DNA from 2 places in the Limosilactobacillus secundus genome. Region 2 is predicted to be linked to the other one. Evidence: riboswitches for the same ligand, from Rfam matches in the RefSeq annotation. Region 2 holds a riboswitch; the other holds the start of a gene.
What was found. Region 2 has a riboswitch for thiamine pyrophosphate ahead of thiM (hydroxyethylthiazole kinase). Riboswitches for the same ligand answer to the same signal wherever they lie in the genome.
Positions count from the first base shown of each region.

Region 1: another riboswitch for thiamine pyrophosphate. It lies ahead of LMB57_RS01815 (ECF transporter S component); the one in region 2 lies ahead of thiM (hydroxyethylthiazole kinase).

Region 1 covers NZ_JAJGUA010000024.1:26,451-33,911, forward strand. The annotation lists gene LMB57_RS01790 (HAD family hydrolase) at 1-155, shown strand, start outside; gene LMB57_RS01795 (NAD(P)/FAD-dependent oxidoreductase) at 311-1,309, opposite strand; gene LMB57_RS01800 (nucleoside hydrolase) at 1,474-2,436, shown strand; gene LMB57_RS01805 (glucose 1-dehydrogenase) at 2,578-3,333, shown strand; gene LMB57_RS01810 (sulfite exporter TauE/SafE family protein) at 3,396-4,181, opposite strand; TPP riboswitch at 4,289-4,378, shown strand; gene LMB57_RS01815 (ECF transporter S component) at 4,446-5,006, shown strand; gene LMB57_RS01820 (ATP-binding cassette domain-containing protein) at 5,011-6,393, shown strand; gene LMB57_RS01825 (energy-coupling factor transporter transmembrane component T family protein) at 6,383-7,036, shown strand; gene LMB57_RS01830 (magnetosome magnetite crystal formation protein family) at 7,078-7,419, shown strand.
Region 2 covers NZ_JAJGUA010000045.1:39,861-47,321, reverse strand. The annotation lists gene thiE (thiamine phosphate synthase) at 1-289, opposite strand, end outside; gene thiD (bifunctional hydroxymethylpyrimidine kinase/phosphomethylpyrimidine kinase) at 286-1,104, opposite strand; gene thiM (hydroxyethylthiazole kinase) at 1,097-1,906, opposite strand; TPP riboswitch at 1,965-2,070, opposite strand; gene LMB57_RS09305 (hypothetical protein) at 2,187-2,492, shown strand; gene LMB57_RS09300 (DUF6933 domain-containing protein) at 2,493-4,379, shown strand; gene LMB57_RS09295 (Crp/Fnr family transcriptional regulator) at 4,559-5,224, opposite strand; gene LMB57_RS09290 (hypothetical protein) at 6,196-6,633, opposite strand; gene LMB57_RS09285 (hypothetical protein) at 6,643-7,461, opposite strand, start outside.

The DNA.
Region 1 (7,461 bases), on a different contig from region 2:
CCACTGTTTATGTTGGGGACACAATCAATGATATGAAAGCCGCCCATGCAGCCGGTGCCAAGTTTGCAGGCGCCCTTTACTCTTCCGCAAATCCCGACAGTATTAAAGCTGCGGACTTCCCATTAATGAAGCCGGCTGATCTCTTAGAAATTTAAAACAAATAAGAAGTCTCTGATGTTTAGAATTCAAACGTTAGAGACTTCTTTTTAGTTTTTTCAATTATCTATTTTAAATTTCTAAGGCAGCATCGCAATCAAGCTTAAAAACTTATTATCCAACTGAAATAATGTGTTACAGTAGGGACATTTTTTCATTTAGTAATCCCCATTGAAGAGCTATGCATTGCCATTCGCTTATCGGGATAGAGTTTCTTAGCTAGGGCGGTTACCGCAGTGGGTGCTTCCCCAAAGCCAGCCGCAATCAACGCGACTTTCCCCGGATAGGTCACACCATCCCCGATCGCGTATACTCCTTCAATACTGGTCTCCATCATTGAATCAACTTTGATCAAGTTGCGCTCTGCTGCTAAGTCAAGGGACCACTGATTCAAGGCCGCATTATTAGAGGTAAAGCCATAGTTAACCACAATCTTATCCACATTCAATTGCGCTTCATCGTCACTACGCATCTTCTTAAGATCGAGCGTTACCGTCTCATCATCTTCTACCGTTAATGCGCGTGGTAAGAAAGGCGTATCCAGTTGGACAGATGATTGTTTAAGCTGAGTTACAGTATGCTCCAGGCCACGGAATTGGTCCCGCCGATGGACAAGGTGCACTTCCTTGGCAACCGGTTCAAGCATCAAAGCAATATCAATCGCGGAGTCTCCCCCACCAAGAATGGCAACCCGCTTGTCCGCATAATCAGCTTTATGGTTAACAAAATATGAAAGCTGCTTGCCTTCAATCTCGGCTGCTCTCTCCAAAGCAAGCTTACGGGGAGTAAACGCTCCGTTACCAAGAGCAATAATTACTGCTCGTGACCGGGATACCCGCTTAGCTGATTTGATGGCAAAGGTTCCATCATCTTCTTTGATGACGTCCTCAACAGTTTCGCCAAGGAATTGATCAATCGGTGCCACTGCCATTTGCTCATCTAGCTTAGCGATCAGGTCATGTCCAGTTACGCCTGGCATTCCTGCTACATCCCAAACTTGTTTTTCAGGATAGAGCGCCCCTACTTGCCCGCCAAGTTGCGGAAGGCTTTCAATTAGCTGGGCATCTAATTCATGAAGGCCGCAATAAAATGAAGCAAACATCCCTGCTGGGCCTCCACCAATAATTGTCACATCATAAATTTTCTCTGCCATTTCTCCTCTGATCCTTTCATTTCCATCTCTAGAAGTATTATATCATCTTTATTTTTGATAAAATTTCGTAAGCGGTCTCAAATTTTAATTGTAATTATTCCAAATTTAAATTAACATATTATATACAGAGATTGATTTTGCTTAAAATTGGAGGAATAAATACTATGGCAAAACGTAAAATGATTCTTGATTTAGATACTGGTGTTGATGACGCTTTAGCTATTGCCTATGCGCTCGCTGACCCAGAAGTTGATCTAATCGGAATTGTAAGTTCATACGGTAACAACCTATTAGATGTTTGTGCCGAAAACAGCCTTAAATTATTGGAATTATTAGGTCACACTGATATTCCAGTATTTAAGGGTCTTCCACATTCATGCACTACTGACCACTTTGATGTAATGCAAGTTTCAAAGGATATCCACGGTGATAACGGGATCGGTGATGTTGAATTACCGGCGCCAAGTCGGGCTCTTGAAGAACAATCCGGTGTTGATTTCTACATCGAAGCCGCTCACAAGTATGGCAAGGACTTAATCATCATCCCTACTGGTCCAATGACTAACTTAGCTGCTGCTTTGAAGAAGGATCCTGAAATTGCTGACTTGATTGGTAATGTCACATTCATGGGTGGGGCCTTAACTGTTGAAGGTAATGTTACTCCTGTCGCAGAAGCTAACATTAACCAAGATCCAAAAGCTGCTGATGAAGTAATGAAGTCCAACTTGCCACTTACGATGGTTGGTCTTGATGTTACTTTGCGGACTCTCCTTACTAAGAACGAAACAAAGCAATGGCGTGAATTAGGCACTGCTTCTGGTAAGGCATTTGCTGATATTACCGACTTCTACATCGACGCTTACTACAATCTTGATATTGATAAGCGTGGTTGTGCCCTCCATGATCCATTAGCTGTTGGTGTTGGGATTGACCCATCATTTGTTTCAACTATTAGCTTATTCATGAAGGTTGTTTACCAAGAAGGACCTTACTATGGTCGGACAATTGGTGACAACGCTAAGTTAAACGATCCTAACCCTAATGTTAAGGTTGCCGTTAACGTTGATAAAGAACGTTACCTCAAGGCCTTCATGGACCGCTTAAACAAGCTTTTCAAAGAAAACTAAATTTAATTAAGAGGCTGTTGAAAATAATTCTCCAGTCTCTTTTCATTTTACAATGCATTATTCTCCTGTTTTTCTTCGATAGTTGTTATAATAAAATTTGTAAAGGATTGTTTTTGATTTTACTAAGGAAGTGTCTTATCAATGGGTCGTTTAGACAATAAAGTTGCAATTATTACTGGTGGTTCTAAAGGAATTGGAGCCGCTGTCGCAAAGAAATTTATTGAAGAAGGCGCAAAGGTTGTTTTAACCGCTCGGAAGATGGACGAAGGACAAAAAGTCGCTGACCAACTAGGTGACAATGCGATCTTTATCCAACAAGACGTTGCTCGGAAAGGAGACTGGGACCGGGTAATTCGCCAAACTATCCAAGTCTTCGGAAAGCTCAATATTGTGGTTAATAACGCGGGAATTGCTGAATATGCCGATGTTGAAAAGACAAATGCTGAAATTTGGGATAAAACAATTGCTGTTAATCTCACTGGTACGATGTGGGGAACCAAGCTTGGTATTGAAGCAATGAAGAACAACGGTGAAAAGAATTCAATCATCAATATGTCATCCATTGAAGGGCTAATTGGTGATCCCGACCTCTTTGCCTACAATGCTTCTAAGGGTGGTGTTCGCCTCTTAACTAAGTCCGCTGCACTTGATTGTGCCCGGAAAGGCTATGACATCCGCGTAAATACAATTCATCCCGGTTATGTCTCAACTCCACTAGTTGATAATTTAGTCAAGGATGATCCAAAAGCTGAAGGCCACCTAGAAAGTCTTCATCCCCTTGGCCGTCTTGGAAAGCCAGAAGAGATTGCTAACCTTGCTTTATACCTTGCTTCAGACGAATCAAGCTTTAGTACTGGTTCAGAATTTGTCGCTGACGGTGGCTACACGGCTCAATAATATTTATAAAAAATAAAACTAAAAGGATCATTGCCAAACTAGGTGACAGTGATCCTTTTGTTTCACATTAAATTCCGAATAACCAATGAAACTGCCAAAATCAATGATCCAATACCGACAATTATTTGCATCAAACGGCCAGGTAGGTGACGAACAATAATTGGTCCTAAGTAGCCCCCGATTACATTTCCAATCATCAACGGAATAACATAATTCCAATAAATTGTCGTCTCAAGTGCGAACACTATCCAGGATGTTGTATTTGTAACCGTCATCGCAACATTTTTTAGCGCATTATTAACGGCGAAACTCTTTTGCCGATTAATCACTGTCAGCAAGGTTAGCATTAACACTCCGGCACCCGCATTAAAGAAGCCGGAATAAATCCCAACAATAAAAATACCAATGATTGATAAAAATTGGCCGATCCGTGATTTACCAAATAATTTACTATTTTCTGCCATCGTCCCCGTACTTTGCTTCGGGTGATGGGGAAACAACAAGATAATTCCGGCTATCGCAATGCATAATGGCACCAGTTCCGCAAACCACTTACTGGGGACAGCAAAGAGCAAAAAAGCCCCAATAACGGAACCAGCAAATACCAATGGCAGAATAATCCATAATTGTCGTCGATTATGCTCTAATTCCTTAAACGATGAAAAGACCGAACTATAATTACCAGTAATTGTCGAGAAAGCACTTGTTACATTTGCCATCACCGGTGGTAATCCTAATGCAAGCAGTGAAGGATATGAGACTAATGATGCTAAACCAGCAGCTGCACTAATAATCCCCGACAGAATCCCAATTCCTAGTAATAATAAAACAAAAACTACTCCACTCATTTTTAAACCATCCCCTTAAATGCTAGTATTAATTGTAACCCACTTTTCTAAGATAAGTAACCTAGTTAACGATTTGCATTCCGTTATAATATTAGCTATGATAATGGAAAACAAATCTGGGGTGCCAAACGGCTGAGATAATACCCATTGAACCTGCTCTGGTTAATACCAGCGAAGGGAGATTCAGTGATATTAACTTAATGATTAACTCCATGATTTTTTGTCATGGAGTTTTTTTACCCTTATATCTTAAGGAGTTTTATTATGACTAAACGTTCACTACATTTGCGTGACATTATTTTGCTTGCCCTAATTGGAATTATTTTTGGTGTAATTTATTTTGCGGCCGGTTTTGTCTATAACGGCTTAACTGTTCTGCTGACACCAATTGGTTATGGTCCAATGGCGAATGATTTAACAATGGGAATCTGGTGTATGGCTGGACCACTTGCCGGTTTCTTGCTACGGACACCAGGAGCGGCTTTCCTTGGTGAGTTTTTGGGAGCAGCCGTTGAAATGCTTCTCGGCGATCAGTGGGGAGCAGCGAACCTAATTTCTGGAGTGGTTCAAGGTATCGGATCTGAGCTAGGTTTTACTTTTACGCTCTATAAAATGTATAACTGGTTGACCCTGCTCATCTCATCCCTTACCCTTACATTTGTTACCTTTGGCTGGGATTGGTTCCGCAATGGTTATAGTCACTTCAGCGGACAAATGCTCATCATTATGCTCATTGCACGCTTCATTTCAATGTTTGTCTTCTCTGGAATTCTAGTTAAATTGATTACTAACCTTCTCCAACGAGCCCACTTAATCAAACGCTAAGACTATGAAAAATATACGATTTAAAGACCTTTCATTTAATTTTGATCAGCAACCAATTCTTAAAAATATCACCGCCGAATTTGCTGCCGGAAAGATTCACTTACTTACCGGGGTCTCTGGTAGCGGCAAATCCACCATTCTCAAGTTAGTCGCTGGGCTTTTGCCTAAATATGGCGGTGAAATAGTTACTGGAGCAGTCGATGTACCAACAGCTGCCCAAATCGGGATGGTATTCCAAGATCCGTTAATGCAATTTGCCCTCGATACGCCACGCCACGAATTAGAATTTACCCTCGAAAATTGCCAGGTACCAACTGACAAAATTCCAGAGCGTGTTAAAGAAGCTTTACGATTTGGTAAAGTTGACGATCTTGCTAACCGGTTAATCACAACTCTTTCCGGTGGGCAACAACAGCGCGTGGCTTTAGCAGCTACTACGGCAATGCAACCAAACGTGCTTTTATTAGACGAACCCTTTGCCAATATTGATGAAGAAAACCGGCAACTTATCCTCAAACAATTAGTCCGCCTCAACAGTGACTATCACACAACAATTATCATTACTGACCACGATTTGCATGGTTACGAGCAACTACATCCACTGGTTTGGCAATTAGCTAAGGGGCGTCTTACTCAACTTTCCAGTAAAAATAGTAGCCAACTTTTGACAGAGCGCGCTACTCCCCAAATTACCACTGCCCTTCCCCCGTCAACCTTGCCCGCAATTATCAAATTTGATGAATTAGCAATAAAACGCGATAATTATCCCTTACTTTTACCAACCAATTTAGGCATTGTTAAAAATAAAATAACTTTACTAACTGGACCAAATGGGATTGGTAAATCTACCCTTCTAAAGGCAATTGCCCGGCTTTTGAAATATGAGGGAATGATTGACTATGCGGGGGAAAGCATTCAAAAAATATCACCTGGGAAATATTACAAGCATCTGGGATTGATTTTCCAACATGCAAACGATCAATTCCTAAATGTAACCGTTGGCGAAGAACTGGCATTAGGCTTTAAAACTTGCCAGAACCCCTATTTTAATCAACAACAAGTCAACGAAGCATTAACAGCTCTTGGTTTGAACGGAAGAGAAGATCAAGTTGTTTATTCTTTGAGTGGTGGTCAAAAGAAAAAGCTGCAAATCTTGCTGATGTTAATGCGCGGACAAGAAACATTATTGCTTGACGAACCATTTACTGGTTTAGATCCGGCATCTTTAAAGACTGTCCTGCAACTAATCAAAGCATCCCAAAAAGAAAAGCCACAAACTTTGCTGATTGTTAGTCATCAATTAAGCGGACTTGATGGTTTCATTGATTATCACCTTACAATGAATCATCAACGTCTTAATTATGTTGGAGGGAGTTATGAATCCTAGTTTAAAATTATTACTTGTTATTTTGCTTTCACTTGAGCTGACTTTTGTGACTAAGCTGTGGATTAACCTGATTGTCATCGTGGTGTGTTTGCTAATCCTTATTCATCAGCGATTTCACTGGCGACAATTTTGCTGGTTGGCTTTTGTCCCCCTTTTTCCGGCACTAGCTATTTTTATTACAATTGTCTTCTTTAGTCCTAGTCATAGTCTCTTCGATGGAACCGTTCTTTTCAGTCGGCTCTACGTTTATGTCTGCCTTGGAACAGTTTTTACGTTCACAACCGATAATTTAACGCTTGCTCGCTCATTAGAACAAAATTATCACCTTCCCAGCAAATATGCTTATGGAGTGCTCGCCGCTCTTAATCTGATTCCAAAAATGAAACAAGCCGTTACAACTATTTATACGGCCGGACAAATGCGGGGTGTTAATTTACATTGGTGGTCACCAACGCTCTATTTCAAAGCGATTCTGGTTGCTATTCAATGGTCGGATCAATTAGCGCAAGCCATGGAATCACACGGCTTCGTAGAAGGACAAGCCCGAACAGCTACCGTGGATATTCCGATTACCAGCCACGATTGGCTTTCTTTTTTTAGTATTATTTGCCTTGTACAGATAATTGTAATTGCGCTCCCTTGAGTTTTCATGCGATAATAATATAAAAAGAAGGGACTGATATAGTGAACGATAATAATTTAACGGACCGGATCGTTAATGCTTTATCCTATTTAAGCATCTTATTTTTACCAGTTATCTTTCCACTAATCGTGTGGATAATTGCCAAAAACAGTGATCGACCAACTATTGCTAAGAACGCTCGCTATGCATTTTGGAGTCAAATTTTCCCATTGTTATATGTAATAGGCGCAATTTTAGTCTTTAGTGTCTTTTCATTAAACCCCGCTAACTTCCACGGGGGTGCATTGTTTGGAATCCTCCTAACATTTGCTCTTTTATTAGCCTTTTTGTTATTTATTTATAATATTGCCATGGCCGTGAAAATGCTGATTGGCCGTGAGTAAGCTTAAGTAAGAGAGTAGTAAGTGGGAATTAGCCTCGACGCG
Region 2 (7,461 bases):
CATTTTGACCAACGTGAACTCCATCAGCGTTAATTTGCTGGGCCAATTCATAGTCGTCATCAACAATCAAGGGGATTCCATAGCGCGTACATAAGGTCCGTAATTCTAGTCCTAAGTCTACTCGTTCATTAGGCCGTAACTTCGAATTTCCTTTTTCTCGATATTGGAAAGCAGTGATACCACTTTTCATTGCTAGCTCCACTTTTTCGAGAAATTTAACAACATCATTATGAACATCTTGTGTTCCGCCAACTAAGTATACTTGTAACATTTTTGGATCAAACATCATTTTAGATCGTCTCCTTCAATTTTAACCCAGTGATTAAGTGGCCCATGACCGTGACCAACGTTAATACCCTTGCTAATCGTCTTTTCAACATATGTCTTCCCAATCATAATCGCCTGTTCCATGGAGTGACCCTTAGCAATTTCCGCAGTAATACATGCAGAAATTGTATCACCAGTTCCGTGAGTATTTTTAGTATTAACACGAGGCGCAGTTAACCACATATCATTACCATCTTCAAATAAAATATAATCATCAGCTTTGTCTGAAGATTCTGCATGGCCACCTTTTATGAGAATATTTTTTGCTCCGCGCTTTTGTAATTCGTGGGCACCCTTTCTAATATCATTTTTATCCTTTATTGCGATTCCCGTCAACTCACAAGCTTCTGGAATATTTGGCGTAACCAGCGAGGCGAGGGGGATAAGTTCATCCCTTACAATTGAAATTGCATCATCACTAAGTAACTTTGCGCCCCCTTTTGCTACCATGACTGGATCGACAATAAGTGGGCCTAAATCATATTTCTTTAAATTTCGGACGACAGCTCTTACACGGATAGGATCAGCCAGCATCCCCGTTTTACAAGCCCTAATTTTTAAATCATCAGCAATTGAAGCAAATTGCTCATCAATTAATTTTTCAGGCATTGGCAGGACATCTTGCACTCCTAATGTATTTTGAGCTGTGACTGCTACGACTACCATTGCTGAATATACTCCTCGCATTTGCAGCGTCTTTATATCCGCTGGAATACCGGCACCACCGCCACTATCAGTTCCAGCAATTGTTAGGGCCTGGGGATAATCATTAATCAAGGTAATCTTCCTCACTTTCATCAAAGAATTCTAGTAATGCTTTTGTATCCATAATCGAAAGCTGGTCAAAAAATTGTACTTGCCACGAACCTAGTCCGACTGAATAACGGTTAGCTAATACTCCAGCGGCAGATACCAAAACCGTTGCAACAATACAAGCATCCCAAGTATTAGAAGTGACCCCTAAAAATGCAGCGATGATACTAGAAAGCATGTCGCCACTACCCACATTCATCGTTAACATATCAGCAGAAAAGGGATTTTCATAGATAACTTGCCCATCAGTTATTATGTCGGTTTCACCAGTCAAGACTACAATCGAATGGTAACGTCGAGCACACGTTTCGGCAATTTGAACCTGGTTAGGAACTTTACCGGCGTCGATTCCATGGCTAGTATTGTCAGCCTCTACTAAAGCAGCAATTTCACTGGCGTTACCACGAATAACATCAAAATGAAAAGCATTTAGCAATGAGTGGGCAAACTTTAAGTGGGATGGAACCGCACTTACCGCTACTGGATCTAAAATGAGGGGCTTTAGTGGCGTGGCAGCTTGCAAAATCGTCCTAATTTGTGTTGCCTGATGCTCATTAATTGTTCCGAGATTGATAGAAAGGGCATTTGCCAGCGTTACCATTTCATCTGCTTCAGTGGGCTCAACAGACATGATTGGCGACGCTCCGACAGCACTAACGGCATCGGCAACTTTATCAATTGTTACTAAATTGGCCAGGTTAAGGACAATCGGATTTTTAGCACGAACCCGATCGATTAGTGACCAGTTAATTTGACGTTGTACCATAAAATTAGCTCCTTAAATAAAAAAATACTCAAGGTAGGAGATACACCTACTTTGAGTATTAAAGTCCGGTGCATTTTCCTACGCAAGTGTTAACTTACAGGTTCTAGAGTCCATGCATCACTGCATATCTCAGCCCAGCACTATGGGCACCCCTAATGCAATAAATTGTCTATTAATAGTATACCGCAAATTATTCTTTATGAATATCAATAAAGATAATTGGCAAAATGGGAATGATAATTGTAAAATGTAATAAATAAAAAAGTAGGAGAATTTAGAAATGGAAGAAGAAATACGTCAAACTACTGATAAAGCTGAAGTTGTCATTATAAACGATGATACTAGTCAAAAATTGACATTTAGCAACGGGGGAGTAGACGGCGAATTTGAGATTATCGTCACAGATAAAAAGCCAGTGCCAGAGCTCTTCCAACCTGTTGGCACCTTACCAGATGGAAAATATACGATTAAGGGGAATTATGCTGGACAAGACTACCGAGAAATTAAGTTGAACGGTGCTTATGAAGTCTATGGAAACCCAGAAGATGGAAATGTAATGATTACGAAAAGAGATGGGGGAAACTAAGTGTTTATTAACGTTGAGAGGCGAGCACAGAAGCTATTTAATACTTATCAACAAGCAACGAGCGAAGAAAATATGGCCATGGTCTTAGCTAATCCGCTTTTTTCGTGGCATGCTACTTACTATACTGCTAAACGCAAGAAGAACATAATTTTCTTAAATGATGCTACCACCATGGCAATCGTCTTATTTGACGTAAATGCTAAAAATAAGCAAACGATTAAAGAACGTTTTGAGAAACAACTAGCAATAATTTGGCAAGAATTAGGGTTGTCTGCCGAATCATTGACAGATTACTTAGCCACAGGCGGGGATTGGCAAATCGGTAAAACAGTTCACCCTTTACAAATAAAAACTATAACTAATTTTTATCAAGATGTCATAAAGCCACAAGCCAAAACCGTAGTCAATGAAGTAGACTTAGCACAATCATTGGTTAAAAAGGTACAACAAAAGGGTAGAATTTATGTTGGTGAAGGCGAGACGGTTAAGATAATCGAAATGGCTCAACCTTTTAACATTAAACACGTAAATTTAGAAGAATTGTACTTAAAAGAAATTACTAATAAGTTAAGAAGATTAAGTCAGTTAGATGGAGAAAAACTTACTGCCGATGGTGTTGATAATGCAATTCAACAAATCCAAGATGCAAATAATCAACTCTTAGACCTTTTCCTTGCTGATGCTAAGCGTAATTCTAGTACTAGAACTATTCGCCGTTATCGAGATAACTTGCAATTTTATCTTAATGAATGGGTCGCCTATCGTTTGAGCACTATTTTTAATCTTGATATTCAAACTAGTGTTGATGAACTGGAATTTCACGGAGTAGGAAAAACAGAACGAACGAATATTAAGGCCTCGTTGAAAAAACTAGCAAAGTACTTGAAAAATCAAGATATCCTTAGTGATAATGAATACGATGACATTATTGTATATACGCAAAAAGACCCTGTCGATCTTGATGAAGATAATGATCAAGTAATAGGGGATTTTCTCGCTTCATTATTTAGTGAATCAGAGAAGCTTCCAGCAGTATTTGGTCCACAAACTGATAAAATGCTTGACGAATATCTTAAATCATTCATTGCTTTGTATGGTCTTATTTCTGCACAACAAGCTTACCAAATTATTCATTCTCAAAATCCCACAATTGATAAAGAACGATTTGAGCAATATATTCAAAATAAATTCGACGAAATGACGATGGAATACTGCATTATTGATTTTAAAGAAGAATTTAAGAATGTTGATATTGCTCCTGAAATTTTCATTTTTAGTCCACTTCTTATTAAAGATGAGAATAGGCTTCCTTCATTTTATAAACATCAGCAGGGACTGCTATACTATATTCCAGAAAAAGAAATCTTAGTTGATAACAACTTTAATCCATTTACAAACATTAGCAACTATCAACAAGAATTAGAAGAACTGCTTGCAAACCAATATGGATTATCTGGAGACGATCTTAAAGGCGCTGCTTTCTTATCACTTTATCAATTAAAAATGAGTGATTATGGGCTTGAATTAGCAAGCGTAAATGATGCAATTAATAAGGTTGTTACATTCTTAAACGAGGAGCACGGCCTGAGTGTTAAACCGGATAAAGCTAATGAACCATTGATTAAAATCTTAGCATTAACTGCTACAAATATCCGACGTCCATGGAACCGGGGATGGTCTAATTATGAATTGTTAAGGACCAAAAATATTGCTAAACTAGTGTCTGAAATGGAAATTAATTTGGAAGCCCCTAAATTGTCAAGTGAGATTATTAGTGGAATTCAAGTGGGAAAAATTAACCGTGATGAGTTGCTAGATTTTCTTGAAAATAGTAATTTACCACCAAAAGTGATCTCAAAGCTATATAAACAAGTAGAAGAAATATAAAAAAGATGGAGACGTGAGAAAAAGTTCTCGATGTCGCCATCTTTTTGCTTATGAAGAGCTTAAAATCAATTGAATGACAAAAATTCTTCAAAATTCATTCTATTTCAATGTCAAATTATAGTTAATGTCAACATTCAGGATGTAAATAGCTATTAAAATTATGTTATTGGGAATAAGGTCTACTTAAACTGCTCCCAAAAAGCTGGTTTTATAATAATTTTTCTGTGATGTCGTTCTATCCAGTCCTTTGTTTCAAAATCCCTAAAATAACGGGAGAGACTTTCAGCACTAGTCCCTAAATAACTTGCAAGGTTTTTTAATGACATTGGGAGGGTAATGGAATTTTCTTCTTCATTATAAGCAACGTTATAAAGGTCTTCTAAATAGGCTGCTAATCTAATATCAACGCGGTAAAAAGATAGTAATTCCGCTTGTCTTTCCAATTCAACTGATTTTTGAGCGTTTAATTTTAAAAGATTTTGGCCAACTTGATGGTCTATTTTTAATAATTTGTGAAAATCTGCTTTATAAAGAATGCATACTTCAGTCTTAGTTAGAGCTATCCCATAAACTGTTGTATTTTGCAGATCAAACAAATAATTTTCTCCGCCGTAATCTCCAGCGCCGATAATTCGGATAATATGTTCTTTTCCATCTTTATTCAACTTATAAACTTTCATTTGACCTAAAATAACAATAATTAGCTCATCTTGTGAATTCGGTGAAAAAATAAGATCTCCTTTGTTAAAAGCTTTATGATGTAGTAAACTTTTAAGATACTCTTTACCCTCATTAGATAAATCATTAAATAGTGGGACACGATGTATATAATCTTTATTTTTCATAGCTATTATTCCTTTATTAAAATTTCAAAAGTTGATGCCTATCATTTTTTTGAATTTATTAATGAATTATAATTATCATAGGATATAAAAATGAATGTTTTAAACAGCTATGTACAGCACATTATGCGATAAGAGAGTAGAAAAAGCAATAAAAAAACTAAAAATAATTAAGAGGAGTTGATTAATCTTTACTAAGTATTTTTATTAGAAAACCTACGGGTAGAATGAATTGATATAGGCTTTTTGATATCACTTATTCTTAAAGAATACTATAAAATAATCAATTTAGTTAAAATGTTAACTCCATTCTTAAATGATAATACGTTTACCCCAAAAATAAATTTAGAGTATTTGAATACAGTTCATAATACTCCTTCGACCGTACTAAATAACTTGTAATATGCGTATAAAATGATTGTTAGTTTTAATATATAAAGTAGTTTATGATTAATAGCGCTACATTAACAAAATTACTTTCGGTAAGGTTACATTCTAAATTGATTTTTATTTATAGTTGATAAAAAGATGTCTAAATTTCATTAGGGAAGATTTTTGATGGATTTGAAGGTGCTCCATCAAAAATCACTTCGCGAATACTTGTTTTATTTGATTATTTATAATAAAGCGCGTTATTAGGGATTCGAATCATCATATGATTTGAATTTATGGGTGGTTTTTTAATAAAAGTTCGAAATAAATATATGAGATTGTAAATTGTTTTATTAGTGTTAAGAGATTAATATTGCTTTGTAAACATATTGTTGGTATCAGATATTTAGTAGATGATGGGGAGCGAGACAGAAGTCACTTGTGACTTCGTTTTCGAGCCCCCGCAAGCAACAATAGGCCTCTAACGTTCGGTTTTGCCGGACATTAGAGGCCATTGTTGTACTGCGTATTTGCTTTTTATAAAAGTAACTTAACTTATGTCACAGTCCCCTTTTATAAAAATCGGCTATCTAATCTATTATTTATTGAAGACGTACATTTTCTTCTTTCCCAACTTCTTCGTCAAAGTAACCTAATCCATTTACTTCGAGTGTTTTTAAATAAGCTACCAATTCAATTGCGGAACTAGGACTCAATTCATTTACTGCATTTAAGCCAAGGCCAGTTGGAACCGTCTCACTCATTGCTGTAATTTGATTATTATTCTCAATCTGAACTTGTGAGCAACTAATAGCCCAACGATTATTGACGTTTGGAGCAAAAATAAAGAAGAGGTTAAAATCAGTTGAAAGGTATACTGGTAAGAACCAAGCAACCTCGTCTAGGCGTTCTGGGATGAGGTTACCTTGAAACGCAAAACGGTTAATATTTTCTTCATAAGGCGCTATATTGAGCATAAACATAGTATTTTCAAATTCTTTTGTTCCTAGCTTCATTTCAGGTGTAATTTTAGGCTTCATTATAATCTCCTAACTAAAGTTTTCACGGTAGTAGTTATACTTGTTTTTGATATCTTGAAGCGGTTCATCCATCACGTGCATTTTCCCATGGGCATCAAGCTTGAAATTATTTGCGATTACTTGATTAAGCTGCAAGCGGAGACGAGGATATTGGATGAGAATTTTCTCGATGTTAGTTGACATAATATCAAGAGTGGCAAGATATTGGGGGACAAAAATTTTTTTAAATTCGTTAAACGTATCTGCAATCACTTCAGCATAGGCATGATCAGCATATTTCAGTTCATTTTCCTCTAATTTATCATAATACTCGTTGCTTGTCAGACCACGTTCATTTTTGATGTTATATTGCTCATCATATTGGTGGGTAAGGTAAGAATCCCAGTCACGATAGCAATAAGTAATCATTTGAATTACTAATTGTCGTCCCTCGTAATTAACGTTTTTCGGAACCATCTTTCCCTGTGGATTTAACAAGTAAGGTCGGATTAGTTGTCGTGTTACAACATCATAAAAGGTTCCTGGCACAAGTTCTTTATCTTGATTGTCCTCATACAAAGGACCAGAACCTTCAAGCCCTTTTAGTTTACGGAGACTTTCACGAGTTTGGTTAACAGCGTAAATAACATCTTCAATCTCTTGGTCAATGATTTCACGTTTACTAATTGTCTGTAATAGATTGGTATAGAGTCGAATCAAATTATGGAGTTCAGATTGTTGATTAGAATAGAAACCACCTTGTTGCTGATATTTTCTAGTTTCGCGTTCTAATTGTTGTTCAATTACAAGTGCTTGATGCTCGATCTTAACAGGTAGGACTGGTTGCGA